One region of the Pelotomaculum schinkii genome, then DNA from elsewhere that is predicted to be linked to it. Evidence: riboswitches for the same ligand, from Rfam matches in the RefSeq annotation. Region 1 holds a riboswitch; each other region holds the start of a gene.
What was found. A riboswitch is a leader RNA that binds a small molecule or an ion and turns the genes downstream of it on or off. The one in region 1 is predicted to bind cyclic di-GMP.

Region 1 (4,155 bases):
TGACATGCACCGCCACTTGAAAGACAATGGTACCGTCGGGGAGACGGACGAGTTCCGCGTCCTCGGTCCCGGCCGTCCTTTCAATATCGACCTTGCAGCTTGCAAGCACGTTGCCGGCTTCGTCAAGGACGCTGATGGTATGGGAACCCTCGTCGACGTCAATAAAGATGAAGTAGCCCTGGCTGTCTGTCCTGGTATAGCGCGGGTCGCTGCGGAACTCAATGAGCCCGTAGGCAAAGGGTGTCCCGTCGGTGTAGACGACCCGGCCCATTAAATCAATGCGCTGCTCAACAGGGACCGTAACCTCCTCCTGCGGGGAAAAAAAGTGATACAGCCTGCCGATAAACCCCAGGACGGGGCGTTTCACCTGCACATCGGGCAGGTTTGATCTCAAAACAAAAACATGCCCGCCCGTGCTGATGTCACGGATGATCCCGTAGGTCGGCACGGCGGCGTACACCACGATGATGGTGATGATGACCGCCAGGATGAAGTTTTTGCGCCTTCGCTCCGCATTCTCGCTATTCATCGCCTGATCCACGATATCACCCCGGTTTCCGGTGCAGAGTTAAGGCTGGCAGAATTAATCTTATATGACTCCCTTCCGGAAGAAATGCAGGTGCGGATTCATTCGCACTCTTTTAGCGCAGATCCATACAAGTCCGGCGCTGCCGCGCCGTGTGCGATTGAAATCGCACCTACATGGCCGGTTCCTGTTGCAGAGTTAGGCTGCAGCGCTATGCTCATATAACTCTCTTGCGGAAGACGCAAATGCGCGCGCTTTGCGTCTTCCGCAAGAGAGCCGAAGGCTCTCCTTATAGGTGGATAGGTGTATCTACTAAAGATTAGGATTAATTTGTGTTGCTTTCACGGTAATAGTTAGTTTGTATTCTGTACGGTCATCTATGGCAGAATTAGTGCCCAGAGTGGTGTCATTTACATCTGTAGAATCAGTATATACAGTCGTGGAGGCTTCATACGGCCATCTCCAATACACTGTCGCTTTCGCCTTGCCATTTGTTTGGGGTACATTACTCATCGGGCTAAAACCTTCTCCTGCTGAAGCTGCATTTTTAAGTCTGTCTTTAAGATCATATAGATTGCACCAGTCATCATTCCCTGTTAGAGAATACTCAATAGGAGGAACATCTGCAATTGTTATCTCATTATCAGTAACTGAAACGTCATTAACCGCAAAATCGAAAGTCATCTCAGCTGCGACATCACCTGTGTTTGCAATGTTGAGAACAAAATCGCCATCAACGCCGGGTGCGATGATAGGGTGTCCATCTTCCCTCAGCATATGATTCTTTGTGTGGGAAAATAAATCAAGGTCAGCGTCACCGAGGTCGTATGTTATTGTATTTTCTCCTGCTCCTCTGATCACAGTGGGTGTCAGTGTCCAGTTGGCAATCAGAGCCATATCCTCCCCATCATACTCACTGGTATACTTGGCGAAGGTGCCGCCCATCATTGCTGTGGAAATCATGCAGAGCACCAGCAGCAGTACGGCGGCTCTGACGGTTTTGCCCGGGTTTTTCATTGGTTTATCATTCCTTCCCTCATTTATTTTTTTAGGCCGTTTCTTTGGATAAATTCCTTCCGTGCTAGATGAGTGCATTTTGCCGCTTTGACCTTGGCGCCGCTCATCACTCCTCTCAATTCATCAATTAATTAAATTTTTAGTGTATTTAAAAAAACGGCCGGGTTGCTACATTTCAGCAACCCGGCCGCCATAGCTGATTTGCTTTAGGCCCGTCGGTTTTGCGCCCCCGCCTTTCGGCGGGTTAGCCCTTAAAAATAAATAGGGGTTAACATTTTACTATAATTCAATTTTTTTATCTCCGCCCTTTGCCGCCCGCAGCGCCGCCAGTTCCGCTTCCAGCTGAGCTTCGCGATCCGCTTTTTTCCTGTTGCGCCTGTTGCGCGACGTTATATCGTAAACGATAAACAAGCAGAGAGGTGTTATAACAAAAAGCAGCATTCCGAGAGGCGTCTGCAGGAACATGGCAAACCTGCCGACCCCGGCGGCGCGCCAGAGGTAGATGCCCTCCAGGTCCGCCACGCTCACCGCCTTGGCGTCAGCGCCGGTGTTAGCGTCGCCCTTGGTGAGAAAGGTTAAACCGTCCTCAGTCCGGACGTCGGTCACTCTGTGGGTAACGACCGTGTTCTGCGCGGCGCGGAAGGCGATAATATCGTCTTTGACAATTTGCTCCGGCGCTACTACCTTGGTCACAATAAGGTCTCCCGCCAGAATTGTCGGCTCCATGGAACCGGAGAGGACGATAAAGGGCTTATACCCAAAAAAATCAGGGACCTTATCCGGATATATGTATGACCTTACAATAAACGTTACATTAACGATCAAAACCAACACAAGAAATGCACAAACAGTGACGCCAATAACGGATATTGCTTTCCCCAAAGCTGTTTTCGGCACCTTTTCCTCTCCCACTGCCAATGACCCCCTGTTAATATTTTAGATTGTAAATTATTTTATCATAATTATCCATCTCCTACATAAAATGTTTTTCTTTTCAACAATAAAAAGCCGGATTGCAAAATGATTATCAGCAACCCGGCCGCCTTAGCTCGCATGCTTTAGGCCCGTCGGCTTTGCGCCCCCGCCTTTCGGCGGGTTAGCCCTATTATTAGTTTATGTATATTATTTATGAAAAAGGCTTCTTTTTCTGGCTCACTGGTCAAATAAAAACGGCTAAGTTGCTGCAACCTTTATTAGCAACCCAGCCACCCTAGCTTCCATGCTTTAGGTCCGTTGGCTTTGCGCCCCCACCTTTCGGTGGGTTAGCCCTGCAAAAAAATATACTGCTATATTGCCGATGTCATTTTACTATAATCATCCTCATTATGCAATATTTTTTTACTAAAAAAATATATCAAAAAACAGTAAAAAAGCACTTAGCTAACCAGGCTGCCGTCCACCAAGCGCAGAACCCTGCCGCAGGCGTCCGCCACCCGCTGGTCGTGGCTGGCCACCAGCACCGTCTTCCCCGTTTCATGCAAACTTTTCAGCAGTTCGATGATGCCGGCGCCGTTGGCCGAGTCCAGGTTCCCCGTGGGCTCGTCCGCCAGGATCAGCTCCGGGTCCAACAGCAGCGCCCTGGCGATGGCCACCCGCTGCTGTTCACCGCCGGAGAGCTCGCCTGGCAGGCGCTTTTCGGCGCCATTCAGGCCCACCCGGCGCAGGAGCTCCCGCGCGCGGTCGCGTGCGCGACGGCCGTATCCTTCAGGTATTGACGGGGCCAGCACATTCGAAAGCGCGCTCAAGGTGGGCAGCAGGCAGTAGGATTGAAAAACAAACCCCACCTTTTCCCGCCGGTAGCGGCAGAGCGCCGCCTCGCCCAGACCCGCGATATCCTTGCCGGCGACCATGACGCGGCCGCGGCTGGGCCGGTCCAACGCCCCCAGCAAATTTAACAAGGTAGTCTTGCCGCCCCCGGACGGGCCGGTCACGGCCACAAAGTCTCCCCGGTCAATATCCAGCCGGTCTACAGACAGCGCCCTGACCGCGGAAGATCCCCGCCCGTAAATACGCTCCACATTTCTAAGCGATATCAATATATCCGCCATCGAAAGACTCCTCCCGTCTAAAAGCCGTCCCCATGGTCACCCGCGCAGGATTTCCGCCGGGGCGGCGCGGTTAGCCCGCCAGGCCGGGTAAAGGCCACCCGCCGCGCCGACCAGAACGCCGCAGGCGCAAACCAGCGCGGCCACCCTTAAGCCCGGCGCGCCGATGTCGATGGCCAGGTACTCCTTGACCGCAATCAGTCCGCCGTACCCCAGGGCAACCCCGATCCCCGCGCCGAGCAGGCTTAAAGTTATGGACTCCACCAACACCATGCAGGCTATGTCCCACGGAGTCCAGCCGAGGGCCTTGAGAATGCCGAACTCGCGCCTGCGCTCGACCACCGACAGCAGCATCACCACCATAATCGTAAGGCTGCCGGCCGCCACCGCCACAGAAGAAACCGCCAGGAAAAACTGCTTCAGGACGCGGAGCACGTTGTTAAGCGGGAGCAGCAGTTCCCGCGGCGCCACGACCTGCACCTCCGGCTTTTTCCCGCTCAGGCGCTCTTCAATCTCCCGGGCGGCCTCCTCGACGTATTCCATGCTCCCGACCTGGGCGCTGATGGC
Region 2 (4,155 bases), on a different contig from region 1:
AGTTGTAGTTATATTCGAATCGGTTCCCACAGCGCCCCCGCCTCCGCCGCCTGTTCCGCTTTCATTAATGTTCTGCTCGCTAATTTTTACGTTATCCGGATTGGAAGCGATGGTGCTGGTGGTCTGTCTCTGGCTGAAGTCAAGATCGGCTGTAACCATGACAACAGCGTTACTCTGGCCAATAATCTGCGACAGCATCTGCTGAACCCTTTTTTCGAGCTCTTTTTCATATTCCCGTTGAGCCGTCTTCTGATCAAGGGTAGTCCTGGCAGCGACAGCCTTGGAGTCGCTTGATTTAAAATTATCGCTTAACACATTTCCCTCGGTATCTATGACATGGACATTCTCCGGCTTAAGGCCTTCCACGCTGCCCACGAAAAGGTCACAAACACCCTGGATCTGCTCCGGGCTAAGACTCGCCCCGGGTTTGAGCTTTAAAGCAACAGAAGCGGAAGGTGTGCCCTGGTCGCTGATAAAAACGCTTTTTGGAGGAAGCACCAGGTGAACCCTGGCCTGCTCCACTCCGTCAAGCTGGACCACCGTTCGCCTCAACTCTTCCTGTAAGGCTCGCTGGTACCCCACCTGCTGTTCAAAGTCGGTTTGACCGAACTTACTCTGGTCAAAAAGTTCAAAGCCTAAACCGCTGTCGCTTAAAGCCCCGCTGCTGGCCAACTGATTCCTCGTCTCGTATACCTGACGCTCCGGGACATTGATGGTTTTACCCTGATCCGCAATCTGGTAGGGAATCTTCATGGTTTTGAGCTCTTCCACGATAAGTCCCGCTTCCTTGGGTTCAAGCCCGGTAAACAACGGGGCAAAAGCAGGCTGCATCATTACCCGTCCGAAATAGAACAGACATCCTACAACTCCTGCGACAATTAAAACTGAGATAACTTTTTGGGTTTGGTTAAAAGCCTGCCATTTCTCCCTTAACCTGACGATGAGGTCACCCGGACTCAACTAAACCACCTCAACTGTGAAAGGACATATTAAACCTGCATGCGGGACACTTCCTGATAAGCCTCAATAATCTTATTCCTCACTTCGACTGCAAGCTGCATGGCCAACTTGGCTTCTGTCATAGCTATTGTTACCTGGTGAATGTCTTGAATTTCGCCGGTAAGCAACTCACTCGTCAGCTGATCAGCTTTGACCTGGGTATCATTCAGTTTTTTCAGGGCGTTGTCCAAAACACCGGCGAAAGAAGCGCCCCCGGCCTCCTGTTTAGCCCCGGTTCCCGCCGGTTGCGGCGGTAAGAATGGTTGTCCGACAGGCAATACCTGCATTCTCATGGCCCCCCTTTAACCGCGCCCTATCTCCAGGGCTTTCAAGGCTATATCCTTGGCGGCATTTAAAGCTGTCACGTTTGCTTCATAAGACCTGGTAGCGGAAATCATATTAACCATTTCGTTGACGATATTAATATTCGGGTAGGCTACATAACCAAGCGCATCGGCCATGGGGTCGGCCGGTTCATACACCAGCCTGGGCGGCCGGGCGTCTTCCAGAACCTGGACTACCCGTACCCCCGTGCCTCTAACACTTGACAGCGATGAACCGCTGGCAGAAACCTGCTCCAGTATTTGCGCAAAGACAGGAATTCTACGGCGGTAGGGAGGATTGGCCGGGTCGTCGGGCCGGCCCTTGGTGTTCATATTGGCGATATTATTGGCAATCAGGTCCAACCGCAGTCTTTCCGCCGTAAGCCCTGATGCGCTGACGGCCAGAGAGTTGAAAATACCCACTTGTCTACCCCTTCCCGCCGGTTATGACGTAACTTAAAATAGAAAAATGCTCACTTAATTCTCTACCTATCGCCTGGTATTGAATCCCGTTGGCCGCAAGGTTGGTCATCTCCTCATCGATATCGACATTGTTGCCATCGGTTCGCATGGAAGTTGTTTCATTCAGGTTCACTTCGGGCTGCAGTTCATCCAACAGCGCAGTTACGCCGAAGTGCCTGGGATCGGTTTTGTTCAAGGCAATGGACCCGTGTCCCAATGCTTTCTTAAGCAAGCTCTCAAAGGCGACGGTAGATTTTTTGTAGTTGGGCGTATTCACGTTGGCAATATTATTGGCAATTACCCGCTGTCTCAAGGCGCCCGCATCCAGACCTTTTTGAAGTGATAGGAGTATAGGATTTGAAAACAACTCCAACGGCGTCACCCTTTCTGGTAAAATGTTGAATAACTAGATCATTCTGAACAAAAAAAACCAAGCCAAAGTAAAGAGCTTGGATCAATCTTACCCTGGCAACCCAGCCGCCGTGACCAATCATTCGGAGCTCGCAGGTATGGCAGCATACGAACTGCCAAAAAATCCTGCGCTTGTAGCCCGTTGTAGCCCGTGAATTCTTAGTTTTAGGCCCGTAGCTTTGCGTCCCTCCCTTTCAGGAGGTTTGCCTTTATCATGGAAAATATTATATTTTGACTAACTTTAACAATATTCTACAGCAAAGCACTTTTCCCTGCAAGGGCAAAATTATTATCCAAAAAAAAAGGTGATTCATGCTAATATTTTAGGAAGCAGAGGGACGGTTCTTTTGCTTCCTTTCCTTGAAAAACTGTACAACTACCGTCCCCCTGTCACTCCCAAGGCGCATTAAACCGTTTTATATTGCGCCAGTAAATTCATGACCGTAAATGGGATTACATCCAGCGGAGCCAGGCATTCCGCCCCGCCAAGTTCATAAGCGACCTTCGGCATGCCGAATACCACAGATGTAGTTTCATCCTGCGCTATTGTCCTGGCCCCGGCCCGGCGCATAGCCACCATACCGTTGGCGCCGTCACTGCCCATTCCGGTAAGCATGATCCCGATGGCGTTAGCCCCGACAAATTCTGCAACCGACTGGAACAGCACCTCAACTGAAGGGCAATGCCCGCAAACCTTATCACCTGACCGGCAGTCAACCAGATAGGAACCGCCGGAACGGCGCACGGTCATGTGACGGTCACCCGGCGCAATCAGTACCCGCCCGGGCAATACTCTGTCCCCTGTTTTAGCTTCTTTCACTTCCATAGCGCATAGATCATTTAAGCTGTCAGCAAAATGTTTGGTAAATCCAACAGGCATGTGCTGTACCACCACCACGCCGGGTATTGCGGCGGTAAAACTTTGCAATATTTTGCGGATTGCTTCCGTCCCTCCGGTAGAAGCCCCGATGGCTATCACCTTATCTGTAGATTCGGCTAAAGCCCGGCTGTCCGCCCTAATTGTTTTGATAGATTCACGGCTGCCCTTCCAGGCGCTTACATTCGCTAAGGCCGCAATTTTCACCTTGTTACGCAATTCCCCCAACATAACATCTAAACCGCGGGCTATGTCAGTGCTCGGCTTGACAACCACATCAACAGCTCCGGCCTCAAGGGCGGCAAGAGTGATGGCGGCGCCTTTTCTGGTGAGGGCGCTAACCACAATTACCGGCAACGGGTACTGGGGCATCAAATGGCGCAAAAATTCCACTCCGTCCATCCTGGGCATTTCTACGTCAAGTGTAAGCACATCCGGTTTCAACCGGACTATCTTATCGCGGGCTATAAATGGGTCGGAGGCCACCCCGACCACCTCGATGTCCCGGTCCATGGCCAATCCCCGGGCCAGAATTTCCCTTACCAGGGCAGAATCATCGACAACAAGCACTTTAATCTTTTTCATTATGTTCACCTTTAAAAAGATCGACCTGTTTAAAATTTTGTTTGAAGGAAAAGTTATATTTTTTTATATACCGAAGGCTTGATATATTTATATAAGCCGGCCTCCCGGTCTAGCGTCTCGGAATGGCCGATTAACAAATACCCGCCCGGTTCGGTATACCGGTGTAACTTTTCGATGAGTTCCCGACGGGTGGCTTTGTCAAAGTAGATCATTACATTACGGCAAAAAATCACCTGAAAAAGTCCTTTGAACCGGAATTCGCGGCTCATCAGGTTTAAACGGCGGAAAAGAACCATATCCTTCAAACATTGCTTAACCGCCCAGTTACCGTCTTTTAAAGGGCTAAAATAACGCTGCCGGTATGATATGGGCACCTGTAACATCTTATCCGCCGGGTATATACCTGCCATAGCTGTTTCTAAGACACTGAACGAAATATCAGTTGCCAGAATACCTGCGTCCATATGTAATGAATTACCGCCTAGATATTCCTTAAGA
Region 3 (4,155 bases), 170 kb from region 1:
GTACCGTTGGGGTGAACGGTTTTAACCAGCCTGCCGTTGGAATCGTATTCGTAGGTAGTGACCCGGTCCGCCCAATCGGTTACTTGAATTAACCGGTTGGTTTCGTCGTATTGATATTGTACCTGCCGGCCGCCGGGGTAAGTGAGAATGCGCAGGTTGCCGATGGCGTCGTAAGCGTATTCAATGGTGTTGCCCCAGGTATCCCCGTATTCCACAAGGCGGTTTAAGGCGTCGTACTGGTATTCGATTGTACCAGTACTGTCGGTGGCGCTAAGCAGGTTACTGTTCTGGTCGTAAGTATAGGATACCGTCCCGTCAGGGTAGGTGGCACTGATGAGTCGTCCGGCGTCGTCATATTCATAGGTGGTGCTCTGGCCTCTGGCGTTGATTTTTTGTGCTATCAGGTCCCTGTTATTGTAGGTCAGGGTGATGTTGCCGGAAGCGGCGGTGGTTCTGCCGGTCAGCCGGTCGGCGTTGTCATAGCTGAAGCTGGTCTGGTTGTTGTTGGGGTCGACCATGGCTGTCCGGTTGCCGTGGGCATCAAATTCCTGTCTGCCCTGTCCAGTTAAGGCGTCGATGGTTGATTTCAGTCTATTCAGGTCGTCATATTCAAACTGGGTGATGTTGCCACCCGGGTCGGTAAATCTGGTCAGGCGGTTTAATTCGTCATACTCGTCGAAACTAACGTTGTTCCCCAGGGCGTCTGTCATGTTTTTAGGGTTATAGAGCTCATCATAAGTGACTGTTAGGACCTGATTGCCCAACGCGTCTATTCTTCCGATGAGGTTGCCCGCTGCGTCGTATTGATTGGTGATAGTGTCGCCCAGGGGATTTGTGACACCGGTGAGCCGGCCCAAGTCATCATAGCTTAACTGGGTGATGTTACCACGCGGGTCGGTAACTTTCACCAGGCGGTTTTCCGCGTCATATTCATAACCGGTCTCATTGTTCAAAGCATCAATTTTGCTGACAAGCAACCCATTGTTGTTATAGGTGTAACTGCTGGTATTGCCCCTGGCGTCAGTTTTGGTTAGAATGTTGCCGCGCCAGTCGTAAGTATAGCTGGTGGTGTTGCCCAGGGGATCGGCGACAGTCAGTAAGTTGCCAGCATCGTCATAAGTCATAGCGCTTGTTTTGCCGGCGTTATCGGTTATGGTAATCGGTTGCCCGGCCGCATTATAGCTGTAAGTAGTGGTGTTTTCCGCCGGGTCGGTTACAGTTTGCATCAAGCCATTCTGGTAAGTATATATAGTCGTGCCGGAGCCTAAGCCTGTGTCGGGGGTGGTTGTGCTGAGCAATAACCCGCTTTCATCATAGTTGTAGAGAGTTTCATTTCCTAATGAATCGGTTGTTTTTATTAAATTGCCATTCGAGTCATAAGTGAATGTACTTTGTTTTTCCAGAGCGTTTTCCACCAAAAGAAGGTTATTATTATCATCATATTCCATGGTGGTTGTATGACTCGCTGGATCAGTAACGGTAAGCAGATTGCCGTTACCGTCATAAGTATAGCTGGTTGTATGGTTAAGAGGGTCGGTTATGCTGGTGAGGCAGTTATTGATGTCGTAGGTGTAGGTACCGGTGATATTGCCGGGATAGGTTATATTAGTGCTACGGTACTTTTCGTCGAAGGTGGTTGTAATGGTGTTGCCAAGGGCGCTGAGCATGGTTGTCCGGTGGTTGTCCGGGTCATAGCTGAACTGGGTGGTGTTGCCGCTCCCGTCGGTCTGATGGGTAACTTTGCCACTATCATAAATGTTGCTTAACAAGGTATTACCGCCGGAAGCAATGATTTCGGTGAGGCCCTGTGTGTTATAGTGGTAGCTGGTGACATTCCCCAGCACATCCTGTACTGTGGCCAGGTTGCCTTCGTTGTCATAGGTATAGGTCACGGTCCGGCCGGCAGTGTCGGTTACGCCGGTGAGACGGTTGTTCGTGTCATAATTGAAGCTCAGGGTGCGGCCGGTGGGTTCACTGGCTAAGGTCAGCAGTCCACCGGTATAGGTCAGGGTAAGCGTATTGTTGTTTTGGTCCGTTATGCTGGTTAGTTGACCAATGTCGTTAAAGATATAACCGGTCTGGTCCTTGAAGGTGAGGGTATAGCCGCTGCCCGGCCCGGCAGTTAGTGTTTCAAAGCATCCGGCGGGTCGAACGTAACTGGTTCCATCGTATGTAAAGGTGTAAACATGCCCGTCGTCATAAGCGACGCTGACGCTGCCGTCCTGGTTGATGGTAAGGTGAACATTAAAATTATTGGTCCAGCCCTTGCCCTGGGTGCCTGTATAATCATCCTGAGAATTGTAGAATCTGGTAAACTCAAGGGACGGGCCTACGGAAGGAATGCAAAGGTCTGTCTGGGCCAGGATGAAGTTGCCAGTGGAAAGGTTAACGGATCCTTTTCCATACAGGCAGTAGGGACGTACGCCAAAGGTTTCTTTGGAGATAGTATTGACTTCTACAAAATATGGATAGCTGGTCCCTTCGTGAATTTTCCATACATCGGTGAAATCCCAGCCTGTAAATGTGACCTGACGCTGCATAGCGGAGGTTGTTTGCGGTGTTCCTTTGCCCGTATCAGACTGTCCCGATGTCTGCGTGTCGTAGTAGCATGATGCAACAATACCGCCTTGGTTAATGAAATCCAAATCTCCTATCAAGCCGCCGGCATTAGGACCGGTCGCCGTCACATAACCTTTGGAATATACTGCATTATCATTTTAGTTTCACCTCTCAAAATAATAATTTATAGAGAATTTCCCGCTTTTTATACTCGGAAAAACACTCCTCTGGAGCCCCCGAACACAAAAACACAACCAAAAGAAAAAGCCCGTCTTGCATCCCATTTGACCGAATGCCGCGGACTTCTTGTGAATTAACTTCGGCAACCCGGCTGTCAATAGTCGGCATAAAACCTCAACCGTAGACCCGTGGCTTTGCGTCCCTGGCTTTCGCCAGGTTTGCTCTTTCGTGGGAACTGTTATTTAATTTTATAGTATTATACATTTTATAGAAATGTTTTACAATATCCTGCATCAATTTTATTTTCTATCTGCTGTCCTTATCCAATAAATATTATGACATGCTATTTATACATTTAATGGCTGCTATTCTTAAGTTGTGAAGTCTAGCTTTACTCAAGCAGACCGAGCCTATCCAATACTACGGCCAACATCTCTCTAGTGACATTTCCTTGCGGCTCCGTGCCGTCCATAATGCCTTTTAGCTTTGCCTTATTCCACGAAGCGCCGGCCCAGGGGCTGGCTGAAGCATACTCTAAGCTTTTGATTTCATTTAACATGACATCACTTGCATGCTGCCAACTCCAGAAGCTGATTCCCGGCATTCCAAGTTCACCTGCGGTTTTTATGAAACGCGTAATTTCCCCAAACTTTATATCCCCATAGCTCTGGCCAACAGGCGCCATTTGGAGTCCAAATTGACTGTACTGCTGAACGCAATCCTTTAAAGCGTCTTCCGGCGCCATCCTAAAATCGCCCCAATATACCTGCGGCAATGCCACGTCACAAAAAGCTGAAAATTTCTTATATGGAAATTGAGCATGGTATACCGGGAGGGCAAACGTGCTGTAACCAAGCTTCACATTTTTCATTATTGATGATGAAGAAATCCCGCCGGATAAAGCAGCTGCTTTTTTCTCACCATTCTGGTTCTCATATTCTATTTCCGCGTCGATAACCAGCCAGTCAGCTCCACCCTTGACTGCCTTTTCCATGCATGTTATTTCACCGGAAATATTGTTGCCATAACTGTAACCCCACGCGCCGACTATCAATCCGGCATTTTTTGCAGGACCGGCAATCTTGTCTAATTGATTCCAATAATTTTTGCCGTCCCACGCTTTGACAAGCAACCCTGTTAAGCCCAAGCTTACTGCTTTGTTAATAATATTATTTATTACACCCTTTTCTGCAAGCTCCAATTCCCATATCCACATCTGCTTACCAGCCCATGGCTCCAAATCTACCACTCCATTTCCCAGGATTTTTATAGAGCGCAAACTAGTTATTAATACCATATGGAATAGAATTATCCCTGTGAATGAATCCAAAAAAACAAAACCCCACGGTATCAACCGTGAGGTTTTAAAATTATTCTGGCGACGACCTACTCTCCCAGGGGCCGACGCCCCAAGTA

Region 2: linked by a shared signal. The riboswitch ahead of flgB (flagellar basal body rod protein FlgB) and the one ahead of Psch_RS08450 (signal peptidase I) in region 1 are both predicted to bind cyclic di-GMP.
Region 3: linked by a shared signal. The riboswitch ahead of Psch_RS09330 (RHS repeat-associated core domain-containing protein) and the one ahead of Psch_RS08450 (signal peptidase I) in region 1 are both predicted to bind cyclic di-GMP.

Annotation. Positions count from the first base shown of each region.
Region 1 is NZ_QFGA01000001.1:1,827,807-1,831,961, forward strand. It holds gene Psch_RS08440 (hypothetical protein) at 1-541, opposite strand, end outside; gene Psch_RS08445 (hypothetical protein) at 839-1,543, opposite strand; cyclic di-GMP riboswitch class I at 1,718-1,803, opposite strand; gene Psch_RS08450 (signal peptidase I) at 1,823-2,455, opposite strand; cyclic di-GMP riboswitch class I at 2,570-2,655, opposite strand; cyclic di-GMP riboswitch class I at 2,736-2,821, opposite strand; gene Psch_RS08455 (ABC transporter ATP-binding protein) at 2,920-3,591, opposite strand; gene Psch_RS08460 (ABC transporter permease) at 3,628-4,155, opposite strand, start outside.
Region 2 is NZ_QFGA01000003.1:412,264-416,418, reverse strand. It holds gene fliF (flagellar basal-body MS-ring/collar protein FliF) at 1-960, opposite strand, end outside; gene fliE (flagellar hook-basal body complex protein FliE) at 990-1,286, opposite strand; gene flgC (flagellar basal body rod protein FlgC) at 1,302-1,745, opposite strand; gene flgB (flagellar basal body rod protein FlgB) at 1,750-2,157, opposite strand; cyclic di-GMP riboswitch class I at 2,249-2,413, opposite strand; gene Psch_RS18225 (protein-glutamate methylesterase/protein-glutamine glutaminase) at 2,602-3,657, opposite strand; gene Psch_RS18220 (CheR family methyltransferase) at 3,711-4,155, opposite strand, start outside.
Region 3 is NZ_QFGA01000001.1:1,998,494-2,002,648, forward strand. It holds gene Psch_RS09330 (RHS repeat-associated core domain-containing protein) at 1-2,645, opposite strand, end outside; cyclic di-GMP riboswitch class I at 2,878-2,972, opposite strand; gene Psch_RS09335 (hypothetical protein) at 3,131-3,979, opposite strand; rRNA gene rrf (5S ribosomal RNA) at 4,113-4,155, opposite strand, start outside.